3 regions of the Streptomyces sp. NPDC050121 genome follow, and region 2 is predicted to be linked to each of the others. Evidence: riboswitches for the same ligand, from Rfam matches in the RefSeq annotation. Region 2 holds a riboswitch; each other region holds the start of a gene.
What was found. A riboswitch is a leader RNA that binds a small molecule or an ion and turns the genes downstream of it on or off. The one in region 2 is predicted to bind cyclic di-AMP.

Region 1 (10,090 bases), on a different contig from region 2:
CGAGTACTACGAGCTGGCGCGCCCGGAGCTGGTGCGCGGACTGGTGTATCCGGTGCCCGATCCGGCGTTCCCGTTCCTCGGGGTGCATCTGACCAGAGGGATCGACGGCGGCGTGCACATCGGCCCCAATGCCGTGCCGGCGCTGGCCCGGGAGGGGTACGGATGGGGCGTCGTACGGCCGCGGGAGGCGATGGCGACGGCGGCGTGGCCCGGGGTGTGGCGGATGGGCCGGCGACACTGGCGGTACGGGGTCGGGGAGCTGCGGCGGTCGCTGTCGAGGAGGGCGTTCGCGGGCGCGGTGCGCCGCCTGCTGCCTGCCGTGGAGGACGGGGATCTGGTGCGGGCGGAGGCCGGGGTGCGGGCGCAGGCGGTGCTGCGGGACGGCACGCTGGTCGACGACTTCCTGATCCGGGAGGGGCCGCGCACGGTGCATGTGCTGAACGCGCCCTCGCCGGCTGCCACCGCCTCGCTGCCGATCGGGCGGGAGGTGGCTCGCAGAGCACTCGCAGTGCTGGAGGCGTCGTGACCGGCACCTTCGCCGGGGCCTCGGCCGAAGCCTTCGCCCCGGCCTCGGCTCACGGCCGCCCGCCCGGCCCCCGTAAAATCGACCCCACTGTGTCTGATTCCGTGAGTACCCCCGAAATCCCCCAGCCCTCCCCCGGCGGCGAGCACCACCCGGGTGAGTCCGTTCGGCATACCCGCGCCAAGGGGGAGCCCCGGTTCCCCGACGGGCCCAAGGCCGATCCCGCCGGGTCGCACTTCGAGCGGCGGATCCGGAGCTTCCAGCCCCGGCGCAGCCGGGTGACGGCCGGGCAGGCGGACGCGTTGCAGCGGCTGTGGGCCAAGTGGGGACTCGACATCGACGGGCACCCCGTCGACCTCGCCGAGTTGTTCGGCGACGACCGTCCGGTCGTCCTGGAGATCGGTTTCGGCATGGGCGAGGCGACCGCGCAGATGGCGGCCGCCGACCCCGACACCGACATCCTCGCGGTGGACGTGCACACGCCCGGCCAGGGCAACCTGCTCAACCTCGCCGACCAGAACGGGCTGACCAACGTCCGGGTCGCCAACGGCGACGCGATCATCCTGCTGCGCGAGATGCTGCCGGCGGACTCGCTCGACGGGCTGCGCGTCTACTTCCCCGACCCCTGGCCGAAGAAGCGCCACCACAAGCGGCGCCTCATCCAGCCCGCGTTCCTCGACCTGGCCGCGACGCGGCTCAGGCCGGGCGCGCTCGTGCACTGCGCCACGGACTGGGAGCCGTACGCGGAGCAGATGCTGGACGTGCTCACCGCGCACCCCGACTTCGAGAACACCCGGGCCGACGGCGGGTTCGCACCCCGCCCCGGGTTCCGGCCGCGGACCCGTTTCGAGGGGCAGGGCCTGGACAAGGGCCACGTGGTGAACGATCTGCTCTTCCGCCGCGTACAGCATCGCGTCCGACCCGGGGATCGCCGACCGGCCTAGGGATCACTGACCGACCGCCCCTCTCCACCACAGTCCCCTCCCTCGTTAGGGTCGATGCCGTGGCCATCAGTCCCCCGTTTCCGCCCTACCCGCCGCATCCCCCCGGCGGCGCTCCCGAGGACGGTGTGCTCAGGCATGCGCACTGGTGGCAGCGCAGGTGGCTGCGGTACGGGGCGCTCATCATGCTGCTCACGCTGTCCGGGCTGGTCATCCTCGCGCTGGTGCGGGAGCAGACCGGCACCGAGGGGTTCCTGGTCGGGCTCGGGCTCGCGGTGCTGCCCGTGCCGCTGCTCATAGCCGCCTTCCGGTGGCTGGACCGGGTCGAACCCGGGCCCTGGCGGAACCTGGTGTTCGCCTTCGCCTGGGGTGCGTGCGCGGCGGCGCTGATCGCCATCGTCGCCAACAGCTTCGCCACCCGGTGGATAGCCACCGCGACCGCCGACCCGTCCAGCGCGGACACCCTGGGGGCGACGGTCATAGCGCCGATCGTCGAGGAGTCCGCCAAGGCCGCCGCCGTCCTCCTCGTCTTCCTCTTCCGCAGGCGGGACTTCACCGGCATCGTCGACGGCGTGGTCGTCGCCGGCGTCACCGCCACCGGCTTCGCGTTCACCGAGAACATCCTCTACCTCGGCACCGCATTCGGCACCGACCAGCTCAGCGGCGACAGCGGCATCGCCTCCGTCACCGCCGCGACCTTCTTCGTACGCGTCGTCATGTCGCCCTTCGCGCACCCCCTGTTCACCGTCCTGACCGGCATCGGCTTCGGCGTCGCGGCGCTCTCCGGGGACCGTCAGCGCCTGCGGCGGGTGCTGCTCCCGCTGTCCGGGCTGCTTCTCGCGATGGGCATGCACGCCCTGTGGAACGGCTCCTCGACGTTCGGCGAGTTCGGCTTCTTCGCGGTGTACGCGGCGTTCATGGTGCCCGCGTTCGGGCTGCTGACCTGGCTGGTGGTGTGGACGCGCCAACGCGAGCTGCGCACCGTACGCGAGGAGCTGCCCGCCTACGCGGCCGCCGGCTGGCTCACCCCGGCCGAGCCGTTCGCGCTCGGCTCGATGCGGGCCCGGCGGGTGGCCCGGGTGTACGCGGGCCGCCACCTGGGCAAGCCGGCGGCGCGGGAGGTGGCGCGGTACGAGGCGTACGCGACGTCCCTGGCGTTCCTGCGGCACCGCGGTCGGCGGGGGCGGGCGAACGCCGACTTCGTCGTACGGGAGCGGGAGTTGCTGAACGAACTGTGGCGGCGCAAGGACATCGCCCGGCCCGCGCTGGACCACGCCGCCCGGATGACGGCCCCGCCGGTCCGGGTGACCGCGCCGCCCTGGCCGGTGTACGGGGTGTACGGGTACGGCCAGGGGCCGGCCCAGGGATACGGGCCGGGTCACCCCGCCGGGTACGGGTATCCGGCGGGGCAGGTGTACGGGCACGGCTACGGGTATCCGGCGGGGCAGGTGTACGGGCACGGGCACGGGTATCCGGCGGGGCAGGTGTACGGGCACGGCTACGGGTATCCCGCACAGCCGTACCCGGCTGCCAACCCCTACCAGTCGTAAGGATCAGGCCGAGGCCTGGGTCAGCCTGCTGACCTCCGCGTCCGTCAGTTCCAGCTCCGCCACTTCCAGCAGCGCCGGCAGTTGCTCGACCGTCCGCGCGGAGGCGATCGGCGCGGCCACCGTGGGCTGCGCCGCGAGCCACGCCAGCGCGACCGTGGCGACCTGTGTGTCGTGGGCCTGTGCGATCTCGTCCAGGGCGGTGAGCACCTTCCGGCCCCGCTCCGTGTCGAGATGCTTGGCGGCACCGGCGGCGCGGGCGCTCTCCACCGTCGTACCGGGCCGGTACTTGCCGGTGAGGAAGCCGGAGGCCAGCGCGTAGTACGGGACGGCGGCGAGGCCGAAGCGCTCGGCGAGGTCCTGGAGGCCACCCTCGTAGGTGTCACGGGAGACCAGGTTGTAGTGGGGCTGGAGGGCGACGTACCGGGCCAGGCCCTCGCGGTCGGAGAACTCCAGGGACTCCTGGAGGCGTTCGGGGGAGATGTTGGAGGCGGCGATGTGGCGGACCTTGCCGGCCTTCACCAGTCCGTCGAGCGCGCCGACTATCTCCTCGACGGGCACCTCGGTCTTGTCGAAGTGCGTGTAGTAGAGGTCGATGTGGTCGGTGCCGAGGCGGCGCAGGGAGGCGTCGGCGGCGGCCTTGATATTGGCCGCGGTCAGGCCGGGGAACTCGGGGTGCTGGCTGACCTTGGTGGCGATGACCACGTCGTCGCGGTTGCCGCGCTGCTTCACCCAGTTGCCGATGATGGTCTCGGACTCACCGCCCGAGTTGCCCTCGACCCACGCCGAGTAGGAGTCGGCGGTGTCGAGGAAGTTGCCGCCGGCGGCCGCGTAGGCGTCGAGGACGGCGAAGGAGGCCGTCTCGTCGGCGGTCCAGCCGAAGACGTTGCCGCCGAGGGAGAGCGGGAAGACCTCGAGGCCGGAGGAGCCGAGCTTGCGAAGAGAAGTCATGCTTCACATCAACGGGCGCGGGCGGCACACCCATTCCCTGGGCAACACGAAGAACGTGTGAACAGCACACGTGGACGGAGCACGGGAACACCCCCGAGGGGGACCCTCAGGGGTGTTCCCGGGTACTACGGGTCTCACAGGCCTTACGGGTCTTACGGGTCTTACGGGTCTGACAGGTGTTCCCCGGAGGGGCGGCTCAGGGGTTGAGGCCCTTGCTGCGCAGCCAGGCCATCGGGTCGACGCCGTCGGAGTTGCCGTTCGGGTGGACCTCGAGGTGGAGGTGGGGCCCGGTCACGTTGCCCGTCGCGCCCACGCGGCCGATCACGTCACCGGTGCCGACCTTCTGGCCGACACTGACGCTGATCGAGGACTGGTGGCAGAACCAGAGTTCGGTGCCGTCGTCCAGCGTCAGGATGGTGCGGTAGCCGTAGGAACCGGCCCAGCCCGCCTCCGTGACGGTGCCGCTGTGGACGGCCTTGATGAGCGTGCCGGTGGGAGCGGCGAAGTCCAGGCCCGTGTGGTAGCCGGAGGACCACATGGAGCCGGCCTGACCGAAGGTCGAGGTGATCGTGTACGAGGAGGTCGGCAGCGTGTACTGCTTGGCGAGCTCGGCCAGGCGCGCGGCCTCGGCCTTCTCGGCGGCCTCCGCGGCGGCCTTCGCCTTTGCGGCGTCGGCCTTGGCCTTCGCGTCCTTCTCGGCCTTGGCGACGGCGTCGCTCGCGGCCTTGGCCGCGGCGGCCTCGGCGGCGGCCTGGGCCTTGGTCTCGATCTGGGTCTGCTGCGACTCGGCCTGCGCCATGATCCGGCTGCGCAGGGCCTCACCGGCGTCGGAGACGCTCTGGCTGCTGTCGTCGGCGGTGCTCTCGGAGCCGAAGGTCGCCAGGGCCGGCGCGGCGTCCTGGGCGGGCTCGTCGTCGGAGATGAGCGAGCCGACGTTCGGCAGGTCCGGCAGGGAGATGGAGACGGGGGCCTTGCCGGTGTTGGCGCTGGCCATGCCGCCCGCGCTGACGGCGGCTATGACGCCGACGCCGAGGACGGTGGAGCTGCGGGCGAACCCGCCGCCGCGCTGCTTGGCGACGCGGTGCTTGCCGCGTACCGGGCGAATGGACTCCGCGGTGGGGTTCCACTCCTCCCAGGGGCCCTCGTCGGTGCGGTAGTCGCCGTAGCCGAAGGTCTCGGTGGACCGCTGGGCGGGCACGAACGGGGCTTCTGGGGCAGGCCGGTTGGACGCCACGCGGGCGTACTCCTTTCCTTCCGTCGCCTACCGGGTTAGCTGACGGGTTCGGAGCGGGAAGGTCTCCTACGCGCGTATACCTGCCGTGGACTCCGCGAGTTCACGGTGGCTTCCGTGCGATTCACCCCAAGGTGGTGGTTCCCCGGTTCCCTTACGGGATTCGGCACATGCGCACGGAGCCGACTCTTGTGACGGCTGGGACGACCGCGCTGCGTTATCGAACGTTAATAGACCTGGGGGCCGGTTTCCAAGCACTTCTACTTGATCAACAACATTTTCGGCCTGGGACTTTCGCCCCATGACCGGCGAAAAACGGGCGAGTTGACGGAAGAGGCGTCCGAAAAGACGGCGTACGCACAGTAACCAACCGGCCACATGTCCAGGTCACGCACTGAGGGGTCCCTGATGTGCGCTGAAGCATCCCGGATGCGCGCCGAATTGCCCCGGACAACACCGAGGGCCGGAACCCTTTCGGATTCCGGCCCTCGGCCTTCAGTAGCGGGGACAGGATTTGAACCTGCGACCTCTGGGTTATGAGCCCAGCGAGCTACCGAGCTGCTCCACCCCGCGTCGTTGTGACTCCAGTCTACGCTACTTCCGGGGCGTGAAACACCACGGTTTACCGCCGCCCCCGATGCCCCGCCCCCGCCGCCTCATTCCAGGTGCCGGTTCGGGGTCTTCGCCCGCGCCTCGAACTCCGGGAGGACGAGGACGTCGACGCCCGCGGCCGTCAGGAGCCCGGTTCCGTCCGCCTCCGTCACGAAGGTGTCGGGCTCGCGCCAGGCGGTGACCACCCGGCGCACGCCCGCGTCGAGGATGAGGCGGGCGCAGGGGGAGGGGCGGGAGGAGCGACGGGCGCAGGGTTCGAGGCTGCTGTACACGGTGGCCGTGGGCAGCCGCGGGTCGGCGGGGTCGAGCTTCGCGAGGGCCGCCTCCTCGGCGTGCACGACCGGGTCGCCGGCCTCGCGGGAGTGGCCGCGGGCCAGTTCCGTACCGTCGGCGGCCACGATCACCGCGCCGACACTGAAGGCGGTCCGCGACGGCGGACACTGCGCCGCGAGCTCGCAGGCGAGGGCCAGCCAGTGGCGGTCGGCCGCGGCGGGGAGCGGTCCGGCGCCGGGGGCGGTGGGCTGGTAGCGGTTCAGTACGACGTCCTCGATGCGCCGCGTCTCGACCAGGCGCAGCCGTCCGCCCTGGTAGCCGCCCGGCCCGAAGAGGCGGGGCGCGTCCGGGTCGCCCACGAAGAGCGGGGCGACGACGAGCTGGAGTTCGTCGGCGAGGCCCTGCTGGAGCAGCTGGGTGTGCACGGTGCCGCCACCCTCGACCATGAGACGCCGCACACCCCGCACATCGTGCAGGTGTTCGAGGAGGCGGCGCCAGTCCAGTTCGGGGCCGAGCGGGACGACGTCCGCGGCGATCCCGAGGGCGCGGGCGCGCTCGGCGCCCTTGTCCGTCGTACACACGACCTTCTCGTCGCCCGTGTGCCAGAAGTTCGCCGCGGGATCGAGCTCGCCGGAGCCGCTGACCGTGACCTTGAGGGGGTACGGCGGTCGGCCCTCGGCGACGCGGGCGGCGCGCCGCTCCGGGGAGTTCACGAGGAGCCGGGGGTTGTCCGCGCGGATGGTGCCGGCGCCGATGAGGATGGCGTCGACGGAGGCCCGTACCTCGTCGACGCGGTCGAAGTCGGCGGGGCTGGACAGGAGCAGGCGCTCGGGGGTGGTGTCGTCCAGGTAGCCGTCGAGGGAGACGGCGGCGGACAGCAGGACGTACGGGTACGGCATCGACGCGCTCCCCGGTGGCGTGGGTGGAGGTGGGTGAGAGGTGGGTGACGTGGGTTGACGTGGACTCTTGGTTCAAGTTTGAAACAAACTACACTGGTCGCATGACGACTCGCTGGCTCACCCCCGAGGAGCAACGCGCCTGGCGCGCCTACGTCGCCGGGTACCTCCTCGTCGAGGACGCGATCGACCGGCAGCTCCAGCAGGAGGCCGGCATGCCTCACCTGTACTACTCCATCCTCGCCAACCTCTCCGACACACCGGAGCGGCGCCTGCGGATGACCGAGCTCGCGGAGCAGCTGAAGATCACCCGCAGCAGGCTGACGTATGCGGTGACCCGTCTGGAGAAGGACGGGCTACTGCGTCGCGAGGACTGCATCTGGGACAAGCGCGGGAGTGTCGCGGTCCTCACGGACGAGGGCATGGCGGTCCTGGAGAGGACGGCGCCCGGACATGTCGACACCGTCCGCGCCTCCCTCTTCGCCCGCCTCACCCCTGAACAGGTGGGACAGCTGGAGGAGATCTTCACCCAGGTCGTACGGGGGTTCCAGGGGGACGACAGCAACGAGGTCGCGCCCGAGGACCTTCCGTGGCGCCGACGGTCGTCGCCGTGCTCCGGAAGCGCCGGGGCCTCGGAGGGCGCAGGTTCGGAGGGCGCCGGGGCCTCGGAGGGCGCCGGGGCCTCCGGGACCTCATGAGGCGCATCACAATTCGGTTGCTTCAAATTTCAAGCATGAGGTAGGGTCTCGATTCGTCGGAACTGCTTCAAATCTGAAGCAGAAGCCGGCCGTGTGCCACTGTTCACCACCGGACCCGGGAGACCCGCATGCCCGACACCCCCGCCGCCACCCAGCGCGCCCGCGTCCGGGTACCGCTTCGCTTCCACGACGGCTACTCCGTCAACACCGAACTGGTCACCTTCCACGGCCTCGCCGACGGCCAGGAGCACGTCGCCGTCGTCCTCGGCGAGCCGGCACCCGGCACCACCCCGCTGGTCCGGCTGCACTCCGAGTGCCTGACCGGCGACGTCTTCGGCTCCGCGCGGTGCGACTGCGGGCCGCAGCTGCGCGAGGCGGTGGAGCGCATAGCCGCGACGGGCGGCGTCCTGCTCTACCTGCGCCAGGAGGGCCGCGGCATCGGCCTCTACAACAAGCTCGACGCGTACGCCCTCCAGGACCAGGGCCTGGACACCTACGAGGCGAACGCCGCGCTCGGCCTGCCCGAGGACGGCCGCGACTACACGGCCGCCGCCCAGATGCTGCGCGCCCTCGGCATCACGAGCCTGGACCTCCTGTCCAACAACCCCGACAAGGCCGACCAGCTGCGGGAACTGGGCATCGACGTCCAGGACCGGGTCCCGACGGGCGTCTTCACGACCCCGCACAACGTCCGCTACCTGCGCGCGAAGGTCCTGCAGACCCAGCACACGCTGCCGCTGGGGGACCTCACGGGGCTGAACGTCGGCTGACGGCTGATTCCGGGGCCGATCCCGGACCGGGCGTCAGCGCCCCCTCTCGGGCCCGAACGGGCCGTCCAGCGCTGCCCATTGGAGCAGCATGATGGTCTTCGCGTCCGCGATCGCGCCCGTGCGGACGAGGTCGAGGGCCTCGGCGAAGGGGAGTTCGACGACGGTGATGTCCTCGCCCTCGGCCGCCACGCCCGCCGTGTCGACGCCGGGGGCGGAGGCGTCGTAGGGGGCGGCGAAGAAGCTGAGCCGCTCCGTGACGGAGCCGGGGCTCATGAACGCGTCGAACACGTGCTCTATGTCCGGCACCGCGCGTCCCGTCTCCTCCGCGGCCTCACGACGGATCGCCTCCTGCGGGTCGTCGCCGTCCAGGAGCCCGGCGGCGGTCTCCAGCAGCATGCCGTCGGGGTGTCCGTTGACGTACGCGGGCAGCCGGAACTGACGGGTCAGCAGGACGGTGCGCCGGTCGGGGTCGTAGAGCAGGATCGTCGCGCCGTCGCCCCGGTCGTAGGTCTCGCGCTGCTCGCGGCTGACGTGGCCGTCGCTGTGCCGGTAGTCGAAGGTGGTGCGGCGCAGGACGGACCAGTCGCAGGCGAGGACCTCGACGTCGAGGATGCGGACCCGGTCGTTGCCGGTGAGGTCACGTCCCTGACGGTCGAGTCCGGTACGGCCCCGGGGGTCGGGGGTGTCGATGCCGGCGGTCATACGGGGCTCCCTGCGGGGGTCGGGACGTCGGCGAGGCCGGCGTAGATCTGCTTGCCCCGGGCGCGGGCCCGCTCGACCATGCGGTCGGCGCCCTGCGAGGGGCCGCCGATGCGCAGCACCGCGTCGCAGCGGTCCAACAGGCGTTCGGCGACGGGGTGGAAGAGCTCGTCGAAGAGCGGGTCGCCGGGGGCGGCGCCGCCCGCCGCCTCCAGCAGGGGCAGCGCGAGCGCCTCTCCGGTGACGGGCAGGTGCCCGGCGCGGAACAGCGCGAGGGCGACCTCGTTCATGGCCCGCACGTTGTCCGCGAGTTTGGCGGGGTCGTCACCGGTACCCGAACGGTACGGCCCGGCGACCAGGATCATCAGCGGCGTCATATACGTCTACGTCTCCTCAGCTGAGGCGGGTCTCGACGCCGGCCTCGCGCAGGGCGTCCAGGGTCTGGGGGCCGCCGGGGTGGGTGGCGGGGTCGGCCGCGGCGGCGTCGGTGACGAAGGTGTGCACGGCGTCGAGCGGAGCGACCTGGCTGAACGCGCGCACGCCCAGCTTGGTCGCGTCGGCGACGGCGAGCGTACGGGCGGCCTGGCCGAGTCCCGCCTGCTTGACGGCAGCGTCCTCCAGGGAGAACTCCGACCAGCCGTGCACGGCGTGCACCCCGCCGATCGACATCACGAACACGTCGAAGGCCAGGGACTCCAGGGTGCGCAGGGCCAACGGCCCGACGAGGGACCGCTCACCGGGACGCGAGCGACCGCCGACGACGAGCAGCTCGATGCCGGGCCGGTCGGCCAGCCGCAGCGCCGCCTGAAGACTGAGCACCGCGACGGTCAACGGGCCCCGCGCGGCGAGGTGTTCGGCCACGTGCACGGTCGTGGTCCCGGCGTCCAGCAGCACCCGCGACCCCGGCTCGACCAGAGCGGCGACGGCCGCGCCCAGCCGGTCCTTCGTC
Region 2 (10,090 bases):
GATCTCCCCGCCGTCGACCGCCGCCACCGGTGCGCCGCCTATCGTCGCCGTCCCGCCCCCGCGGACATGGACGTCGAGCGGCGCCACCACGGCGGCCGGCCGGCCGGCGTGCTTCTGTTCCCGCTTTTTCTCGCGGCTGAGTCGAGACATCGGTTCCTCACTCGGATGCGTCGTCACGATCCGGTCGTCCAGGTCCGTGTACGAGTACACGTACTGTTGAGTCTCTCCGAGCGCTCCCGGTCCTCACGTCACCGCGACGTCACAGCCTCGTTCCAGGAACCCACGCCTCGCGGCCGTGGCCGCCCCAGGACCAGCCAGGATCAGGGGAGCGCCCCGGAGGGACGGCGACGACTGGGAGGGGCACGGTTCATGCGGACGACGGACGGGCAACGGGGGCCGGAGATCTGGATCCGGGGGCCGGTGGCCGCGCCCGATCCGGTTCCGATGCCGTACGTCCCCACCGCCACGCCCCGGCGCTTCTCCTGGGTCGCCGCTCACGGCGGGGCCGGCGCCTCCACGCTCGCCGCGGTCTACGGCGGCCACGACTGCGGGCGGGAGTGGCCCGGCGCCGGCGATCCGCCGTCCGTACTGCTGGTCGCCCGCACGCATGCGGCCGGGCTGGAGTCCGTGCTGCGGACGGTGGACGTCTTCCGGCGCGGGGAGGCTCCGCAGGGGCTCGATCTGGACGCGGTGGTCCTCGTCGCGGACGCGCCCGGCCGGTTGCCCCGGCCGCTCGTCCAGCGGGCGCGGGTGATCGAATCGCTCATCGACGTATACCGCGTCCCCTGGGTGACGGACTGGCGCCTCGGTGACCTGGACGGCAGCCCGCCACGGGAGACCGCGGCACTGGCCCGGCTCACCGGGGGGTGACGCCCCTGGCGTGGCCGCCGGCCGTGGAGATCGCCGCGGCCGTGCGGGCTGGACGGCTGCGGGCCGTGGACGTCGTGGGCGAGGCGCTCGGACGGATCGCCCGGGTCGACCGTTCCCTGTGCGCGTTCGCCGGGGTGTGGGAGGAGCGGGCGCGGGCGTGGGCCCGTGAGGTCGACGTACGGATCGCCGCGGGCGAGAGGCTGTCGCTGGCCGGGGTGCCGATCGGCGTGAAGGGCCGTCACGGGCTGCGTACGGCGGCCCCGCTGATCGCCGCCGGATGTGTGCCCGTCGGAGCGACCGCCGTCCCCGGACCGGGCACTCCCTGGCAGACCTGGGGCCTCGGCGCCCACGGCCGCACCGTCAACCCCTGGCGCGCCGACCGCACGCCCGGCGGTTCCTCGGCCGGCTCCGCGGCGGCGGTGGCCGCCGGCCTCGTCCCCCTGGCCACCGGCAGCGACGGCGCGGGCTCCGTACGCATCCCGGCCGCGTGGTGCGGCGTGATCGGCCTGAAGACGACGAACGGGCGAACACCCGCCGGAGACCGGCCGCCTCCTGACCGTACGGGTCTGGCGGCGCCCGGCGTCCTCGTGCGGTACGCGGTGGACGCCGAGACGTACTGGCGGGTCCTGTCCCCGGCGGCGGCGCCCTCGGCGCGCCCCTCGGTTCCCGCTCCTCCCCTCGCCGTCTTCTCCCCCGACCTGGGCTTCGCCGAGCCCGACCCCGAGCCGCTCGCCCTCGCCCGTGCCGCCGCCGAACGCCTGGCCGCCGCCGGTGTCGTACGGCTGCCGGTCCATGACACGCCCTTGTGCCTGGAGGACCCCGGGCCGGCCTGGCTCGCGCTGCGCACCGCGGGTTCCGACCTCCGCGCGGCCGCACGGGTCCGGGAGGCGAACGACCGGCTGCTGTCCGGCCTCTTCTCCCGTGCCGACCTGCTGCTGACGCCGACGACCCCGAACGCCGCGCACGGTCACGACGGCCCCGGCGACCGCTACTCGACGGCGCTCACCTGGGCGTTCAACCTCAGCGGGCACCCGGCGATCAGCCTCCCGGCGGGAGTCGGCGCGGACGGCTGTCCGGTGGGGTTGCAGGCGGTCGCGGCCCACGGCGCGGAGGCGACGTTGCTGACGGTCGCAAGGAGCGCGACCTTCCCGCACGCCCCGCGGGCCCTGCCCGCCCCGTAAGCCCCGCGGGCCCTGCCCGCCCCGTAAGCCCCGCGCGCGCTCCGCGGGTCCTGAAGAAATTGCTTGCATGAACATATAATGCAGAGGCAGACTAGCGTCGCACGCCGACTACTTTTGGGGGATCGGATCATGACGCACCGCAGTTTCCTGTTCGTGCTGGGCAGCAGCCGACCGGACGGCAACACCGAACTGCTGGCCCGCGAGGCCGCCGAGCAGTTGCCCTCCGACATCGAGCAGACCTGGATCAGCCTCGCCCGGCACCCACTGCCCGACTTCGAGGACCTGCGCCACGACAGCGACCACATCCGCCCCACCGAGGGCAGCCCGGCGCTGCTGCTCGACGCCACGCTCGCCGCGACGGACATCGTGATCGCGTCCCCGCTGTACTGGTACTCGGTGTCCGGCCAGACCAAGCGCTACCTGGACCACTGGTCGGGCTGGCTGCGCACCCCCGGCGTCGACTTCAAGGCGACGCTCGCCGGGCGCACCCTCTGGGGCGTGTCCGTGCTCGCGGACGACCAGCCCGTGGTCGCCGATCCGCTCATCGGCACGCTCAACAACTCGGCCGCGTACCTGCGGATGCGTTTCGGCGGGGTGCTGCTCGGCAACGGCAGCAAGCCGGGCGACGTCCTGAAGGACACGCAGGCGCTGACACGTGCGAAGACGTTCTTCGCACCGGAGGCGCCCCTCGCCCGGTTCGCCCACGAGACGGTCTGACACGCCCTGGGCCTCGGCCGGCAGCGCCTCGTCAGGCGGTGACGTCCTTCGTCGTGAAGCGCGCCCAGGCCGCCGAACCGAAGACCGCCGCGTACAGGGCCTGCAGGCCGAGGTTCTTCTGGAGCTCGTCCCAGTAGACCGGCTCGCGCATGAGGTCGGCGAAGGACAGCCAGTAGTGCGAGAAGAAGTACGGCTGGAGCGCGTGCAGCTGGGGGATCTGGTCGAGGATCTGGATCGTGATCAGCAGGCCCACGGTCGTCGCCATCGCCGCGATGCCGCTGCTCGTCAGCGTGGAGACGAACAGTCCGAGCGCCGCCACGCCGATCAGGGACACGGCGACGACCAGGGCCATCAGCAGCGCACGCAGCAGACCGTCGCCGAAGCCGATCCGGGTGCCGGAGATCGTCGTCAGGTCGCCGAGCGGGAAGAGCAGCGCACCGACCGTCAGTGCCGACAGCGCGACCACGAGCGTGGCCGCCAGGCAGAAGATCATGACGGTCGCGTACTTGGCCAGGAGGAGGCGGGTGCGGCCGGCGGGGGCGACCAGGAGGTAGCGCAGCGTGCCCGAGTTCGCCTCTCCGGCGATCGCGTCGCCCGCGATCACACCGATCGCCATCGGCAGGAAGAACGGCAGTGTCACGGCCAGCGCGGTGAAGACCAGGAACAGGCCGTTGTTGGTGACCTGCGAGATGAACGCCGGGCCGCCGCCTCCACCGCCGCCACCGGGACCGGCGGACGAGCCGTCGCTCGTCTCGATCTTCACGGCGATCCCGACCAGGACCGGCACGGCCGCGAGCACGGCCAGCAGCGCGAGGGTGCGCCAGCGCCGGAAGGTGGTCAGCAACTCGCTGCGCAGGAGTCCGAAAGTCCAGGTCCAGGTCCAGGACCTGGTCCAGGACCTGGTGCGGGTCGACGAGGAGTCCTCGCGGGGAGTCCCGCTCCGGGTCCTACTCACTTCCGCTTCAGCCCGCGACATCGAAGCCCTCCCCCGTGAGCGCCACGAACGCGTCCTCCAGGGAGGCCCGTTCGACGGCGAAGCCGCGAACGCGGACGCCCGCCGTCACCAACGCGGCGTTCAGGTCGGCGAGCTCGCGCTCCGCGGGCGGAGCCTCCGCGCTCACCCGGTCCTCGGCGACGACGACGTCGCCCACGCCCTGCTCCTTCAGCACCCGGGCCGCGTCCGCCGGGTCCGGGGTCGTCACGACCAGCCGGCCGCGGGTCCCCGCCGCGAGGTCCGCCACCGAGCCCTGTGCGAGCAGCCGGCCCTGCGCCATCACCGCCGCGTGCGTGCACACCTGCTCGATCTCGTCGAGGAGGTGGGAGGAGAGGAAGACGGTCGTGCCCTCCGCGGCCAGCTCCCGGATCAGCGAACGGATCTCCCGCATGCCCTGGGGGTCCAGGCCGTTGGTCGGCTCGTCGAGGACGAGCAGGCGGCGGGGCTGGAGCAGGGCGGCGGCAAGGCCCAGGCGCTGCTTCATGCCGAGCGAGTACGCCTTCGCCTTCTTGCCGGCGGCGGCCGTCAGCCCGACCCGCTCCAGCGTCGCCGTGACCCGCGTACGCCGGGTGCGCGGGTCGGCGGTCGGGTCGGCGGCGTCGTAGCGGAGCAGGTTGTCGCGGCCGGAGAGGAAGCCGTAGAGGGCGGGGCCCTCGATGAGCGCCCCGACGTGGGGCAGAACGGCGCGGGCGGCCCGCGGCATGGGGTGCCCCAGGACGCGGGCCGCGCCGGCCGTGGGCTCGATGAGCCCCATCAGCATGCGGATGGTGGTTGTCTTGCCCGAGCCGTTGGGACCGAGGAAGCCGAAGACGCTGCCCGCCGGGACGGTCAGATCGAGACCGTCGACGGCGAGCTGTCCGCCGCGGTAGCGCTTGGTGAGGGCGCGGGTGTGGATGACGGCGTCGCCTTCGCCCGCGGCACCAACCTCGGCACCACCTGTGGCACGACCCGCGGCACCACCCGTGGACTGCGTCATCGGCTCCCCTCACACCCCGCCCGGTCGCTGCCTACTTCCCCGCGTTAGCCGCCTTCACCAGGGCGTCCTTGGTGACCGCGCCGACGTAGACCTTGCCGTCGTCGGTCATCAGGGCGTTGATCAGGCGGGTGGAGAAGACCGTGCCGGAGCCGAACTTACCGCTCACCTTGTCTCCGAAGGAGCCGAGGAAGCCACCGAGGGCGCCGCCGGCCTCCGAGCCCGAGGGCATGCCCTGGCCGCCGGTGTCGAAGGTGGCGACGGAGGTCCAGCCCTCACCGAGGACGTTGAGACCGGCGGGGCCGCCGAGGTCCTTGGCGAGGTCGTCGTCGAGCCTGCCGGAGTGCCCCGGAGCCGTCCGCGTCGCGCCCTCGTCGCCCCACTTGCCTCCGCCGTCGCCCTTCTCGGCCTTGTCGCCCTCGGTGACCTTCGCGCCCTTGGGGGTGGTGAAGTCGAAGGTGGAGGCGGCCGGCTTGGCGAAGGTGACCTGGGTGAAGCCCGCGTCCACGACGGCGGCGCCGCCGCTCGCCGGGGTCAGCGTGAACTTCAGCGGCAGGCCCGTCTTCGCGTCCACGGCCACGCTGATCGCGCCCACCGTGGAACCGGACTGCTTCGGCTTGACCAGCAGCTTGTAGGCGTCGCGCCCGGCGACCTGGACGGTGCCGTCGACGGTCACGGACGTCGTGTCGTCGACCGCCTTCAGGGCGTCCTCGGTGAGGTCCTTGGGGGTGGCCGGAACAGGGGTGTCCGCCTTGCCGGAGCTCTCGTCGACGGTGGAGTGGTAGACCTCGTTGGAGGCGCTGTCGTACCCCCACACGTCCTTGCCGTTGTGGATGACGCTGTATTCGGCGGCCTTCTCCAACAGCGAGAGCTTCTGCCGGTCCGGGCCGTCGGCGGCGACGCGCAGGGTGTGCGTGCCGGACGCGAGTTCGGTGAGCTTGGTGGACGGGTCGGCGGACGAACCGTCACCACCCTGCTGGGCGGCCCCGGAAAGCAGACCGCTCTCCAGCCCGCCGAGGTCGGGCAGTCCGAGATCGGTGGTGATCTTCACCGTGCCGGACAGCTGCTGGACGTCCGATGCGGCGATCTTGTCGAGGAGTTGCTGTGCGGTGATCTTCGGCAGGTCGGGGTCGCCGGAGTCGGCGAGTGCCGGGACCAGCCCGATCGTCGCCGCGGCGACACCGATCACGGTGACCGGGACGACGTACCGCACGGCCTTGCGCCGGCCGGCGCGCAGGTCGTCGGCCTCCCCGCTGTTCGGCTCCCCGCCGGTCAGGGTGTCGTCGGATGCCTTCGGTGCCATGTGTGCCTTACCTCCGTCGTCGGCGGCGGCTGGTCATCTCACGCTGAACGCCCCACCCAAGCCGCCATTCTCACCCGAATCGGTGAGGAGTGGTGTTTTCTCGTAGTCCCCATCTGACCAAATCGCCCACCCGAAAACGTCAACCCGAGGGCTCAACTCCGCGTACGCCTGCGGTATGACACGAAAGCAAGGAAAGGCCAACCGACCCGTAGGGGTCCCTCCGGAAGACGACACCTTCCCCTAGGGACACAGGGGTTGGAGGGTGCAGGCGAGGAAGGGTCGCGGGGCTCGCGGTGAGGACGAGTGGTGCGGGGGGGGCGGGGCGAGGGGCGAGCGGTGTGGGGGGTGCGGGGCGAGGGGCGAGGGGTGAGGGGGGCGAGGGGCGTGGGGGCCGGGGTGAGGGGCGAGCGGCGTGGGGGGGGTGCGCGGGGTCTGAGGGGGTGCGGGCCCTGAGGGGGTGCGGGCCCTGAGGGGGTGCGGGCCCTGAGGGGTGCCGGGCCTGAGGGGTGCCGGGCCGAAGCGGAGTGCGGCACCTGAGAGGGGGCCGGGCCGGAGGCGATCGCCGGACCTGCGCGGGTGCCGGACCGGAGGAGGGTGCGGCACCGGAGAGGTCGCCGGATCGCAGGGGGTGCCGAACCGGACGGGGGGTGCTGAACCGGACGGGGGGTGCTGAACCGGACGGGGGGTGCTGAACCGGACGGGGGGTGCCGAACCGGAGGCGATCGCCGGGCCGAAGCGGGGTGCCGGACCGGAACGGGGTACCGGACCGGAACGGCGCCGGACCGCAGGCGGCGTGCCGGGCCGCAGGCGGGTGCTAGCGGCGGGGCGGCGTGCCGGGCCGGAGGTGGGTGCTAGCGGCGGGGCGGAGGGGTCAGCCGGCTCGGTGGACCACCGCGTCGCACAGTTCCATCAGCGCCGCCTTCGCGCCGCACTCCCGCAGTGGCGCGAGCGCGGACCGCGCGTCCTTGGCGTACCGCACGGTGTCCCGGCGGGCCTGCTCCAGCGCGGGGTGCACGCGGAGCGCCTCCAGGGCCTCGGCGAGCCGGGCGTCGTCGCTCAGGTCGGAGTCCAGCAGCTCGCACAGGGCGATGTCCTCGGGCAGCGACAGGCGCGCCGCCCGCTCTCGCAGCCGTAGCACGGGCAGCGTGGGAACGCCCTCACGAAGATCCGTCCCCGGCGTCTTGCCCGACTCGTGCGAGTCGGACGCGATGTCCAGGACGTCGTCGGCCAGCTGGAAGGCGACGCCCAGCCGCTCGCCGTACTGCGTGAGCACGTCGACGACCGTCTCGTCGGCGCCCGACATCATTGCCCCGAACCGGCAGGCCACCGCCACCAGCGAGCCCGTCTTGCCGCCGAGCACGTCGAGGTAGTGCTCGACCGGGTCCCGTCCGTCGGTAGGACCGGCCGTCTCCAGGATCTGCCCGGTGACCAGCCGCTCGAACGCCTCGGCCTGTACCCGCACCGCCTCCGGTCCGAGGTCGGCCAGGATGTGGGAGGCGCGCGCGAAGAGGAAGTCGCCCGTGAGGACGGCGACGGAGTTCCCCCAGCGGGCGTTCGCGCTGGGCACCCCGCGGCGCACGGCGGCCTCGTCCATCACGTCGTCGTGGTACAGCGTAGCCAGGTGAGTCAGCTCCACGACCACGGCCGACGGCACGATGCCCGGCGCGTACGGGTCCCCGAACTGCGACGCGAGCACCACGAGCAGCGGCCGGAACCGCTTCCCGCCCGCCCGCACGAGATGCTGGGCGGCCTCCGTGATGAACGGAACCTCACTCTTGGTGGCCTCGAGCAAGCCTTCCTCGACAGCCGCCAATCCGGCCTGGACATCGGCTTCCAGAGCCTGGTCCCGCACGCTCAGCCCGAACGGCCCGACGACGGTCACGAGGGGTCTCCTGTCTGCTGGTGTCTACTGGCGATTACGCGGTTTGTCGATAGGTCTCTGCCATCACTCAAGTCAGCGTATCCGGTCACGTTTCGATCACCGATAGCCCCCACGGTTACAGGCCAGGCGGTATCGGATCACGCCCGATATGTTCCTGATTCAAATATATGAACTGATATTTGTAGAGTTAGCCGGAAGTAAGGACTTCCGCCCGGCAACGCCATCGACGCCGGAGTCGCCATCTCCACCCCCTCCCCACCGTCACCGACTTGGGATTTAATGCCCGATTCGCCGCACTTGTGGACGCTGGTGACTTGACTCACTCCCCCCGTCGAACCCGCCCAGCCCCGCCCGATCCGACCGTTCACGGATTCTCCACATCTCCAAGCAAGTTGAGGCTTTGCACTCACAAAGGATCAAGCGCCCCATAGGCCACAGACCAAGGTCAATATGGGTGATCTATGAATCTGCTACTTGTTTCGGACATGTGCTCTCGCATACGTTCCCGGCCTGTCGGGCGGAACGCCGAATCCTGCCGCCGCCCGTACACCCACCTAGAACGCACGGCAGGAGCGGGGGAACCAGGTAAGTCGCCGGGCCGGATGTCTCAGACATATCGGTACGGCTCGGGGTGAAGTCGCGCCCGTCAGAACGCGACCGGGCAACTCCTGCCCGAACCCGACAGCTCACCTCGCAGGCGCCGGAGAGGAAATTCGTCATGCCCGCTGCCGCTCAGCCGCGCCGCACCCGTCGTAACCGTCTCGTCCGCACGCTCACCGTCGCCGCCACCGGCGCGGCCGTGCTCGCCCTTCCGCTCCTCGGCGCGACCGGCGCCTCCGCGGCGACCCCGACCGTCGCCACCGCCACCAGCCTCGGGTACGCCAACAACCTCGACGGCTGGATCCGCGCCTCCCTCCACGTCATGGCCCAGCACGGCATCCCGGGGACGTACAACGGCATCTACCGCAACGTCATCCGCGAGTCCTCCGGCAACCCCTACGCCATCAACCTCTGGGACTCCAACGCGGCCGCGGGCATCCCGTCCAAGGGCCTGCTTCAGGTCATCGACCCGACCTTCCGCGCCTATCACGTCGCAGGCACCTCCTGGGACTCCTACGAACCGGTCGCCAACATCACCGCCGCCTGCAACTACGCGGCCGCCCGTTACGGCTCGATCGACAACGTGTTCGGCGCGTACTGACAGATCTCCGTAGGAACCCCAGCCCAGGGGCCTACGGGTCCTACAGGCCCTACAGGCCCTACAGGCCCTACAGGCTCTGCAGGCTCTGCAGGCTCTGCAGGCTCTGCAGGTCTGCAGGTCTGCAGGTCTGCAGGTCTGCAGGTCCTACGCGTCTGTGGGGTTCATTGGCCTGCGGGGTCTACGGGTCTGCGAGGTCCACGGGTCCGCGGGCCCTACGGGAACAGTCTTTCGAGGACGACGGCCACGCCGTCGTCCTCGTTCGACGTCGTCACCTCGTCGGCCACCGCCTTGAGTTCGGGGTGGGCGTTGGCCATCGCGACTCCGCGCGCGGCCCAGTCGAACATCGGGATGTCGTTGGGCATGTCCCCGAAGGCGACGGTGTCCTCGGGCCGCAGGCCCAGGTGTTCGGCGGCCAGGGCCAGGCCCGTCGCCTTGGTGATCCCGCAGGGCTGGAGCTCGACCGTGCCGGGTCCCGACATGGTGACCGTGGCGAGCGAGCCGACCGCCGCGCGGGCCGTCGCCGCCAACTCGTCGTCGGACAGGGTGGGATGGCGCAGCAGCACCTTGCTGATCGGCTCGCACCACAGATCGTCGCGCCGGTCGACACGCAGGGCGGGCAGCGTCGGGTGCGGCATCCGGTAGCCCGGCTCGATGAGCGTCAGCCCGTCCACGCCGTCCTGGTCGACGGCCGCGTACAGCTGCCCCACCTCCGCCTCGATCTTGCCGAGCGCGGTCTCGGCCAGCTCCCGGTCCAGGGTGACCGACCACAGCAGACGGTCCGCGCCGGCGTCGTACAACTGCGCGCCCTGTCCGCACACCGCGAGCCCCCTGCTGTGCAGCCGGTCGAACAGGGGGCGTACGCGGGGCGCGGGGCGTCCTGTGACCACCAGGTGGCGTGCGCCGGCGGCGGCCACCCGCGCGAGCGCGTCGAGGGACCGGTCGGAGAACGTGTCGTCGCCGCGCAGCAGC
Region 3 (10,090 bases), on a different contig from region 2:
GCTCAGGCGCCCGCAGCAGGCGGACGACGAAGTCGGCTGCCAGCGCCGCCCACGCGACGCCCGCCATCGCCAGAGTGACGCGGGACAGCACGTCGTATCCCGTGAGGTGCAGGCCGACCGACATGATCCCGGTCGCCATCACCGCGGACCCGGCCGTCGGCGGCCTCCGCGCCCACCAGAGGCGGAGAGCGGAGCCGGGAGAGGGCGCGGGCGAGGGACGAGCCGAGGAGCCGGGCATGCGCCCGATGCTAAGGAGCACGACACAGCCCACGAGTGGGGCACGCGCGCGGGCGACCAGAAATACGCGCGGGGTGCAGGCGCGGGGGAGGGGCGCGCGGGCAGCCCCTGCGCGCGGGGTGCCCAGGGGCGCGCCAGGGGTGGTGGTGAGCGCAGAGTGAGAACTGGCAGGAGGGAGGAGGACTGGGCCTGGGGCGAGGACTGGGGCTGGGCGGGGCCTGGTGGGGTGGGCGCGCAGAGCACGGGCTCGTGCGGCGGGTCATGGGCGCCGTGCAGGGCGTGGAGCGGGGCCCGCGGGGCTGAGCGGGGTTTGAGCGGGAGCGGCGGCGGGCGATTGCGCCGGCGCGGGGCGCGCCACGCGGCCGCTCAGCGCGGCCCGCGCCACGTCGCTGGAGACGAAGCGCACCGCCCGCTCTCGCCTCCGCCTCCGTCCCCGCGAACGAACCCCACGCGCGCGTGCCCGTTACGCAGCCCACGCGCGCGTGCCCGTTACGCAGCCCACGCGCGCGTGCCCGTTACGCAGCCCACGCGCGCGTGCCCGTTACGCAGCCCCCCGTGTGCCCGCTGCTGCGTGCCTGCTACGGCGTTCCCCCGCGTCTGCCTGCCATGAAGCGCACGCGTGCGCGTCCGCCGTGAGGCTCGCGCGTGTGCGTCCGAAGTGAAGCTCGCGCGTGTGTGTCCGCCGTGCGGGTCACGCGCGCGTGGGCCATCGGAGTCGGCCTGCCCGTGCGTGTGTGTGCGCTCAAGCCGGGCGCACCACGCTGTGGATGCCCGACTCGCCGTCGTAGTAGATCGACTCCTCGCGGACGTAGGCGCCGGGCTTCGGGGCGTGGATCATCATGCCGTTGCCTATGTAGACGCCGACGTGGCTGACGTCGTCGTAGAAGAAGACCAGGTCGCCGGGCTGGGCGTCGGCGAGGGAGACGGTGGTGCCGGCGTTCACCTGGTCGTAGGTGGTGCGCGGGAGGGTGACGCCGGCGGCCTTCCAGGCGGCCTGGGTGAGGCCGGAGCAGTCGTAGGAGTCGGGGCCCGTGGCACCCCAGACGTACGGCTTGCCGATCTGCGCGCGGGCGAAGGCGAGCGCCTTCTCGGCCTTGGTGGCGTACGAGGAGTCCCCGGGGGAGGTGGACGAGGAGCCGGTCCCGGTGTCTGTGTTCGACGAGCCCGTGCCGCTCTCCTGCTGAGCCGCGGCCTGGTCCGCGGCCTGCTGCCGGGCGAGTTCCGCCGCCTGCCGGGCGGCCTCCTCCCGCTTCTGCTTCTCGATCGCCGCGAGGCGGGCCTTCTCCTGTGCCGTCAGCCGGGACAGCAGCTCGCGCGCGTCGCCGAGCTTCTTCTGGACGGTGGCCTTGGCGGTCTTCAGGTCGCTCTGCGTGTCGGTCAGCGACGCGAGGATCTCCGCGGCCTCCCGGCGTTTGCGCATCGTCGCCGACTGCTCGGTGACGAAGTCGTCGACCGCACCCTTCTGGCGGTCGGTCAGCCGGCTCATCAGCTGGTTCTGGTCGAAGTAGTCCTGCGGGGTGTCCGCGAGCAGGAAGGTCGCCGTGTCGGGCGCGGAGGCGCCGGTGCGGTACTGGGCCGCGGCATAGGAACCCAGCTCCTGCCGCGCCTCGTTGAGCTTCTGGGTGCGCTGCGCGACGTCGTCGAGGAGGCCGTCGACCTGCTTGCGCTGCTTGGTCGTCTTCTCCTTGGCGGCGTTGTACTTCTCGGTCGCCGACTCCGCCTGGCGATAGAGGTCGTCGACCTTCTTCTCGACCTCCTCCAGGCTCGGCTTGCCATCGTCCGGCGGGGCGGCGTTCGCCGTCTGGGAGAGCAGGGCCACGGACGTCAGGGCGGCGGTGGCGAGGGCGGGCGTGCGGATGCCTGCCACGCGCGGGCCCGCGGAGCGCGGCTTGCGGTGCTGCGACGCCAAGGGAGGCGACTCCTTCCAGTGCTCCGCCTACCGGGTTAGCTGTCGGGTTCGGGCGGGTAGATCATCGGAAGGGTTGCCCTACGGCCGCCTCCCCGAGAGGGAGTTGGGCCGATTCACCCCAGGGTTTCGGTGGGTCCCCGGCTCCGGCTGGCGCGAGCGGGCGCGTCGGACTCGGCGGAGGCCGCGCGGCCCGGCGGGGTTCGCCGGTGGGGGTCGTACGGCCTGTCCGGCACCGTAGCCAACTCGTGTGGCCCGTGTGAAGGTTGATGGGTGATATGTCCGATACATTTTCGTGACCTCGGGCTGTGATCTCGTGCTTCGGCCACGTCGGTCGCGGATCGTGACGGCCGCCTGCCGGAGGGTGAGTGGGGGAGATGTTCCGGGAGGGCGGCCGGTTGTCAGTGGCGCCCCCTAGACTCGGAGAGCGATGAGCAGCCTCTTTGACGACAGCTTCCTGGCGGACCTCCAGGGCCCCCGCGCCCACGAGGACGAACCCCCGCCGCCGCCCGAGGACGATCACGGACCGGAGTCGGTTCCCGACGATCTGTTCGGCGGGAAGTTCGACGTGCCTCCGGACCGGGACGCCTACTACCGCGGCGGCGCCCCGCGCCCGGCGCTGGACGCGGCGGCGCTCCTGGAGGGGCTGAACGACAACCAGCGTGCGGCGGTCGTCCACGCCGGCACCCCGCTGCTCATCGTGGCCGGCGCCGGCTCCGGCAAGACGCGTGTGCTCACCCACCGCATCGCCCACCTGCTCGCCGAGCGCAACGTGCACCCGGGGCAGATCCTCGCGATCACCTTCACCAACAAGGCCGCGGGCGAGATGAAGGAGCGCGTCGAGCAGCTCGTCGGCCCGCGCGCGAACGCGATGTGGGTGATGACGTTCCACAGCGCGTGCGTGCGCATCCTGCGCCGCGAGAGCAAGAAGCTCGGCTTCACGTCGTCGTTCTCGATCTACGACGCCGCAGACTCCAAGCGCCTGATGGCCCTGGTCTGCCGTGACCTGGACCTCGACCCCAAGCGCTACCCGCCCAAGTCCTTCAGCGCCAAGATCAGCAACCTCAAGAACGAGCTGATCGACGAGGAGGACTTCGCCGCCCAGGCCGCTGGGGGCACCTCCCAGGCTATTGGCTCTGGGGGAGGCTTCGAGGAGACCCTCGCCCAGGCCTACGCCATGTACCAGTCGCGGCTGCGCGAGGCGAACGCCCTCGACTTCGACGACCTGATCATGACGACGGTCAACCTGCTGCGCGCCTTCCCGGACGTCGCAGAGCACTACCGCCGCCGCTTCCGCCACGTCCTCGTCGACGAGTACCAGGACACCAACCACGCCCAGTACGCCCTGGTCAGGGAGCTGGTCGGCACCTCCGAGCACCCTGCCGACGTCCCCCCGAACGAGTACGACGTGCCGCCCGCCGAGCTCTGCGTCGTCGGTGACGCCGACCAGTCGATCTACGCCTTCCGGGGCGCGACGATCCGCAACATCCTCCAGTTCGAGGAGGACTACGCGGACGCGACGACGATCCTGCTGGAGCAGAACTACCGCTCCACGCAGACCATCCTGTCCGCCGCCAACGCGGTCATCGAGCGCAACGAGTCCCGCCGCCCCAAGAACCTGTGGACCAACGCGGGCGCGGGCGCGCGCATCACCGGCTACGTCGCCGACACCGAGCACGACGAGGCGCAGTTCGTCGCCGACGAGATAGACCGACTGACGGACGCGGGCGACGCGAAGGCCGGTGACGTCGCCGTCTTCTACCGCACCAACGCCCAGTCCCGTGTCTTCGAAGAGATCTTCATCCGGGTCGGCCTGCCCTACAAGGTCGTCGGCGGCGTCCGCTTCTACGAGCGCAAGGAGGTCCGGGACGTCCTGGCCTACCTGCGGGTGCTGGCCAACCCCGAGGACTCGGTGCCGCTGCGCCGGATCCTCAACGTGCCCAAGCGCGGCATCGGCGAGCGCGCCGAGGCGATGATCGACGCCCTGTCCCAGCGCGAGAAGATCAGCTTCCCGCAGGCGCTGCAGCGCGTCGACGAGGCCTATGGCATGGCCTCGCGGTCGACGAACGCCGTGAAGCGGTTCAACGCGCTGATGGACGAGCTCCGTACGATCGTCGAGTCGGGTGCGGGGCCCGCGACGGTCCTGGAGGCGGTGCTCGAACGCACCGGCTACCTCGCCGAGTTGCAGGCCTCCACCGACCCGCAGGACGAGACCCGTATCGAGAACCTCCAGGAACTTGCCGCGGTGGCCCTGGAGTTCGAGCAGGAATCCGGTGAGGGCGAGGGCGAGGGCGCGACGCCGCCGCCCGGGCTCTCCGACTTCCTGGAGCGGGTCGCCCTGGTCGCCGACTCCGACCAGATCCCCGACGAGCAGGAGGACGGCTCGGGCGTCATCACCCTGATGACCCTGCACACCGCCAAGGGCCTCGAGTTCCCGGTCGTCTTCCTCACCGGCATGGAGGACGGCGTCTTCCCGCACATGCGTGCCCTCGGCCAGACCAAGGAGCTGGAGGAGGAGCGCCGGCTCGCGTACGTGGGCATCACGCGCGCGCGGGAACGGCTCTATCTCACCCGGTCGTCGCTGCGCAGCGCGTGGGGGCAGCCGTCGTACAACCCGCCGTCCCGGTTCCTGGAGGAGATCCCGGCGACGCACGTGGACTGGAAGCGGACGGGGGCGGCCGCGCCCGTGTCCTCCGGCCCGGTGTCCGGGGTGGCGGCCTCGCTGTCCTCGTCCCGCTCGCGTTCCTCGGCCGCGGGCGCGTCCGGCTTCGCGACCCGCCGGACGGCGGAGAAGCCGGTGGTCGCGCTGACCGTCGGCGACCGCGTCACCCACGACCAGTTCGGACTGGGCACGGTCGTCGGCGTGAAGGGCACGGGTGCGAACGCGGAGGCCACGGTCGACTTCGGCGACACCAAGCCGAAGCGGCTGCTGCTGCGGTACGCGCCGGTGGAGAAGCTCTAGAGGCGACAGGACGCGGGCGCGGCAGGGCGCGACGGGAAGCGGGCGGAAGCGACGCGCAACGGCCCGACGGCGGGGGACCGCAAGCGAGTTGTCCGGTTGCGCTCGCTTACGTCGGGTTGAGCCCGTGGCTGCGCAGCCACGGCAGCGGGTCGATGGCCGAGCCGCCCGCGGGCCGGACCTCGAAGTGCAGGTGCGGGCCGGTGGAGTTGCCGGAGTTGCCGGAGTAGGCGATCGGGTCGCCGGCCTTGACGCTCGTACCCGAGGAGACGCGGTAGCTGGAGAGGTGGCAGTACCAGGTCTCCGTGCCGTCCTTCGCCGTGAGGATCAGCATGTTGCCGTAGGCGCTGTTCCACTGCGTCCGCACGGTGCCGTCGGTCGCCGCCATCACCGTCGTGCCGTAGGAGACGGGGAAGTCGATGCCGGTGTGCTGGGACATCCAGTTGATGCCGGCCTGGCCGAAGTAGGCGCTGAGGCCGCGCTGGGCGACCGGCAGGGCGTACTTGGGGCGCAGCCGCTCCTTGCGGGCCGCTTCCGCCGCCGCCTTCTTCTTCTCGGCCTCCTGCTGTGCCTTGAGGTCGATGCGTTCCTGCGTCCGGCTGGCCCGGTCGGCGAAGTCGTCGGCCCCGGCGCTCAGGGTCGCGAGCTGGGCGTCCAGTTTGTTGTTGGCGGCGGACGGCTTCACCGGCTGGGCGTCCGGCGCGGACGCCGTGGTGTCCTTGGCCTCGCCGCCGGTCAGTGTGCCGACCGAGGCCGCGGCGATCCCGGCGACCCCCATCACGCAGGCCGAGGGCACGGCCACGGTCAGCAGGGCGGAGCGCTTCGCGGGCATACGTCGCCGGGAGCGGTTCGCGTTGCGGGTGGCTGCCCGCCCGAGCGGGGCGGGGGCGGCCTCCTCCTGGTCGTCGAGGAGGGGGAGCGGGTCGCTGCCGGGCAACTCGCCCTCGGCCGGGGCGGGTTCGTCCGACTCGAGGTGCTGGAAGGTGGCGGTGGCCTGCTGGTCGAACGGGACCTCGGCCTGCTGCTCGTACTCCTCGACGGCCTCGGCGGAGGCGTTGTCGCCGCCGTCGGAGTTCCACTGCGTGGCGTCGTACGCGCCGGTGTCGAAGGCCTGCGTGCCCCATTCCCACTGCTGGGTCTGGTCGGCCGGGCTTGCGGACTGGCCGGGCTGCAGCCAGGCCGCGGCGTCCCACTGCCCGCTGGCATCGGCTGCCGTCGCCTGCTGCGGGACGGCGGCCAGGTGGTGCTGGCCGGTGGACCAGGCGGTCGCGTCGTACACACCCGAGTCGTAGGCGGCGTGGTGCTGGGCCGCGTACCCGTCGTAGTGCAGGGCCTGGTGGCTGCCTGTGTCCAGAGCCTCGTGGCTGCCCGTGTCCAGGGTCTGGTGGCCGCCGGTGTTCCACTGGGTGCTGTCGTACGCGCCGGTCGCGCTGTCGCCCGGGAACTCGCCGAAGAGGGGGTCGGCCGCCGGGAAGTGCCCGGTCGGGTGGGCGCCGGTGTCGAAGGCGCCGGTCTCCTGACCGTGGTACGTGGTGAAGCCGTCGTACTGGGCGTCCTGGGTGCCGTACGACGCGTAGTGCGCCGAAGCGGCGTCGGAAGCCGGGGCCGGGGGGGTCATCATCCCCGACGGGTGACGGTCGTTCACCAACTTCTCTTTCGCCGACAACAGGGGCTGCCAGAGCAGTGCGGCGACTGTACCCGTCGGTACGCGGGCACGACAATCTTCTGCAGGTTTCGCGCTCGCAGGAAAGGGGCATTCGGCCGTGTTTCGGGGGACGGCGGGCGCGGGTTTGGCTCTACGTTCGAATGACGTTCGATGATGGAGGGGTGTCGGACGCGGGTCGGACGCTTGGGGAACGTCTGTCGGAGGTGCGATCAGGCCACGGTGAGGCCGCCGTTGCGGGCAGCGGCGGAGGCGCCCGGGTGCGCCATCTCGGCGGCCGCGTCGAGGGCCTGGCGGATGCCGGTCGCGACGGCCGGGTGCACGGGCAGCGCGAGATGGCCGATGCCGGTCACCCGCACGTTCTGCGCCAGCAGGTCGGGGTGGTCGACGCAGGCGCTCTCCAGCGGATCCATCAGGTGGTCGAGATCGCTCCAGAAGCTGACGAAGTGCGTACGGCAACCCGGCGCGGGCTGGGCGAGCTCCTCGATCACCTCCGACCCGGGGCGCATCTGGCGCACGATCGGGTGCGCGTTCGCCAGCGGCGCCACCCGGGTGCCCGAGTGCGGGGTGCCCAGCGTGACGAGCGTCCGGACGCGGACGTCACCGCCCAGTCGCTGCACGTAGTACCGGGCTATCAGGCCCCCCAGACTGTGTCCGACCACGTCGACCTGCCGGCTTTCGGTGCGCTCGCAGATCTCCTCTATGTGCCGGCCGAGCAGCTCGGCCGCCGTGCGGATGTCGCAGGTCAGCGGTGAGTAGTTGAGCGACTCCACCCGGTGCCTGCCGTGCTGGGCGAGGCTGCGGCGCAGCAGGACGAACACGGAACGGTTGTCTATGAACCCGTGCAGCAGGACGACCGGCGGCCGGGCGGCCTGGGCGGGCAGCTGGGCGGGGTCCGCTGCGCCGGGGGCACTGGGCAGCGCGGGGTGGGCCGCGGCGCGGCGCTCCTGGGCGATGCCGGAGGGGTAGAGGAGCAGATGGCCCGCGAGGATCGCGAGGTCCAGCGCGGTCGCCTTGAGGAGCGTCATGGAGAGCCCTGCCAGCCTGCTCGGAAGGCTGGGGAGGCTGGAGATGTTCGGGATGTTCGGGATGTTGGGGAAGCTCGAGAGGTTGGGGAAGTTCGGAAGGGTCGGCAGGTCCGGCAACAGATGCCGGTACGGCGGAAGAAAGGGCTGCAGTGCCCGGGTGACCTTCATGGCCGACCTCCTGTCGGCACGCTGAGGACTTCTCTGTCCCCCGTGTGCCCTCGTGGAAGTCGCGGTGGAGGAGGTCGATCGGGCACGAGAGGGCGTGGAGCGGGTGCGGCTGCGGCGTGTGGGGTGTGCCGTGCGTCCTGTGCACGGCGGGGGTGTGACACCCGTGACGCCGATGACGTGACGAGGATCCCTGCCGGTGTGTCGACGAGGCTCCCCGCTGTCGTGCGTTACCTGCCCTACGTGCCCATCGTGCCCTCCGATGCGCCGTACCGCCACGCCACGCGGCTCGTGGCACGGCGGTACGGCGACCTCGTCGCGGCTCCCGGTGCGACTGTTCCCCCGTGGCGCGGGGGAACAAGTGCGCGGTGAAAGTGTGTCCCTCCGTGTGATTTCCCCCTCGCTCCGCACCGTGAAACTGCCGGTTGCGGGATGCTGGCGATAACGTTCGTTCACTTCCCCGGGCGGTCTGGCACGGGGTGTCCGTGCCGTTGAGGATGGACGTAGTCGCTTCATGGAGGCAGTGATGGGTGTGGCAGCCGGTCCGATCCGCGTGGTGGTGGCCAAGCCGGGGCTCGACGGTCACGATCGCGGGGCCAAGGTGATCGCGCGGGCGTTGCGCGACGCCGGTATGGAGGTCATCTACACCGGGCTGCACCAGACGCCCGAGCAGATCGTGGACACCGCGATCCAGGAGGACGCCGACGCGATCGGGCTGTCCATTCTGTCCGGGGCCCACAACACGCTCTTCGCCGCGGTGATCGAGCTGCTGAAGGAGCGGGACGCGGCGGACATCCTGGTCTTCGGCGGGGGGATCATTCCGGAGGCGGACATCGCGCCGTTGAAGGAGAAGGGGGTCGCGGAGATCTTCACACCGGGGGCGACCACCGCATCCATCGTGGACTGGGTCCGGGCGAACGTGCGGCAGCCTGCGGGGGCTTAGCCGGTTGTCATGCGGGTGGCTTGAGCGACCACCGTCCGGGGGCTCTCAAGTTCCTGGTTCATCACCGCTCTCAGTCTCAGCGTTCTCGCCAGTCGCTGGAATGCTTCCGACCAGTAGCCGGCAGCGCCCGGGGAGGCGTCCTCCGGCTCGTCCGGCGTGGTCAGGAGGGCGTCGAGACGGCTTGCTTCCGAGGGGTCCAGGCAGCGTTCGGCCAAGCCCATCACGCCGCTGAAACTCCAGGGGTAACTGCCCGCGTCCCGTGCGATGTTGAGTGCGTCGACCACGGCCCGGCCGAGCGGCGCCGCCCATGGGACGGCGCACACGCCGAGCAGTTGGAACGCCTCCGACAGTCCGTGGGCCGCGATGAAACCGGCCACCCACTGCGCCCGTTCGGCCACCGGCAGCGTGCTCAGCAGTTTCGCCCGCTCGGCGAGGGAGACCGCGCCCGGGCCGCCCGCGCCGGGCGCGGACGGCGCGCCGAGCAGCGCTCGCGCCCAGTCGGCGTCCCGCTGTCGTACGGCGGCCCGGCACCATGCCGCGTGCAGGTCGTCGAGCCAGTCGTCGGCCACCGGCAGCGCCACGATCTGCTCCGGCGTACGGCCGCCCAGGCGCTTCGGCCAGACGGCGAGCGGGGCCGCCTCGACCAACTGGCCGAGCCACCAGGACCGTTCGCCCCGGCCGGACGGGGCGCTGGCCGACACGCCGTCGCGTTCCATGGCCGTGTCGCACTCGTGAGGCGCCTCCACGAGGAGCGTGGGCGTGTCCCGGGTGTGGTCGACGGCCACGCACGCGCCGGCCCGGACCGCCATCCGCGCGGCGAGTGCCGAGCCCGGCAGCGCCGACAGCAACTCCGCGGCCGTCGCCCGCACATTGCGGCTGCGGTCCGCCAGCGCCTGTTCCAGGAACGGCTCGTCCCGCGCGCCGAGGCCCGTGCGCAGCGAGTCGAGGAACATCAGCCGGTCCTCGGCGCGTTCCGTCGGCCAGGTCGCCGCCAGGAGCTCACGGGCCGCGTCGGGGTCGCGGGAACGGATCGACGCCAGGAGGGCGACCCGCTCGGCGAACAGGCCCTCCTGCCAGAGCTTTTCGGTGCGCCGGGTGTCGTCGGGACCCGGCAGCGCCGGACCGGCGCCCGGGGCACCGCGCAGGGCGAACCGCCAGTCCGGGTTGAGTCGGGCCAGCCACAGCGCGC

Region 1: linked by a shared signal. The riboswitch ahead of ACIBTS_RS47465 (M23 family metallopeptidase) and the one ahead of ACIBTS_RS29375 (transglycosylase SLT domain-containing protein) in region 2 are both predicted to bind cyclic di-AMP.
Region 3: linked by a shared signal. The riboswitch ahead of ACIBTS_RS26470 (NlpC/P60 family protein) and the one ahead of ACIBTS_RS29375 (transglycosylase SLT domain-containing protein) in region 2 are both predicted to bind cyclic di-AMP.

The regions. Positions count from the first base shown of each region.
Region 1 covers NZ_JBITJV010000071.1:9,489-19,578, forward strand. Annotated here, with positions in the region: gene lhgO (L-2-hydroxyglutarate oxidase) at 1-526, shown strand, start outside; gene trmB (tRNA (guanosine(46)-N7)-methyltransferase TrmB) at 616-1,467, shown strand; gene ACIBTS_RS47455 (PrsW family glutamic-type intramembrane protease) at 1,527-3,014, shown strand; gene ACIBTS_RS47460 (aldo/keto reductase) at 3,018-3,962, opposite strand; gene ACIBTS_RS47465 (M23 family metallopeptidase) at 4,159-5,196, opposite strand; cyclic di-AMP (ydaO/yuaA leader) riboswitch at 5,204-5,372, opposite strand; tRNA gene ACIBTS_RS47470 (tRNA-Met) at 5,693-5,766, opposite strand; gene ACIBTS_RS47475 (dihydrofolate reductase family protein) at 5,850-6,977, opposite strand; gene ACIBTS_RS47480 (MarR family winged helix-turn-helix transcriptional regulator) at 7,079-7,672, shown strand; gene ribA (GTP cyclohydrolase II) at 7,801-8,442, shown strand; gene ACIBTS_RS47490 (NUDIX domain-containing protein) at 8,476-9,144, opposite strand; gene ACIBTS_RS47495 (DUF4406 domain-containing protein) at 9,141-9,518, opposite strand; gene ACIBTS_RS47500 (DeoR/GlpR family DNA-binding transcription regulator) at 9,535-10,090, opposite strand, start outside.
Region 2 covers NZ_JBITJV010000022.1:52,535-62,624, reverse strand. Annotated here, with positions in the region: gene ACIBTS_RS29415 (tetratricopeptide repeat protein) at 1-150, opposite strand, end outside; gene ACIBTS_RS29410 (DUF6668 family protein) at 370-870, shown strand; gene ACIBTS_RS29405 (amidase family protein) at 876-2,051, shown strand; gene ACIBTS_RS29400 (flavodoxin family protein) at 2,181-2,768, shown strand; gene ACIBTS_RS29395 (ABC transporter permease) at 2,800-3,744, opposite strand; gene ACIBTS_RS29390 (ABC transporter ATP-binding protein) at 3,731-4,738, opposite strand; gene ACIBTS_RS29385 (outer membrane lipoprotein carrier protein LolA) at 4,770-6,038, opposite strand; gene ACIBTS_RS29380 (polyprenyl synthetase family protein) at 6,910-7,920, opposite strand; cyclic di-AMP (ydaO/yuaA leader) riboswitch at 8,434-8,635, shown strand; gene ACIBTS_RS29375 (transglycosylase SLT domain-containing protein) at 8,639-9,121, shown strand; gene ACIBTS_RS29370 (HAD family hydrolase) at 9,334-10,090, opposite strand, start outside.
Region 3 covers NZ_JBITJV010000018.1:131,395-141,484, reverse strand. Annotated here, with positions in the region: gene ACIBTS_RS26475 (tellurite resistance/C4-dicarboxylate transporter family protein) at 1-238, opposite strand, end outside; gene ACIBTS_RS26470 (NlpC/P60 family protein) at 980-2,146, opposite strand; cyclic di-AMP (ydaO/yuaA leader) riboswitch at 2,154-2,319, opposite strand; gene pcrA (DNA helicase PcrA) at 2,574-5,105, shown strand; gene ACIBTS_RS26460 (peptidoglycan DD-metalloendopeptidase family protein) at 5,212-6,720, opposite strand; gene ACIBTS_RS26455 (esterase/lipase family protein) at 6,978-7,961, opposite strand; gene ACIBTS_RS26450 (cobalamin B12-binding domain-containing protein) at 8,485-8,901, shown strand; gene ACIBTS_RS26445 (DUF5691 domain-containing protein) at 8,898-10,090, opposite strand, start outside.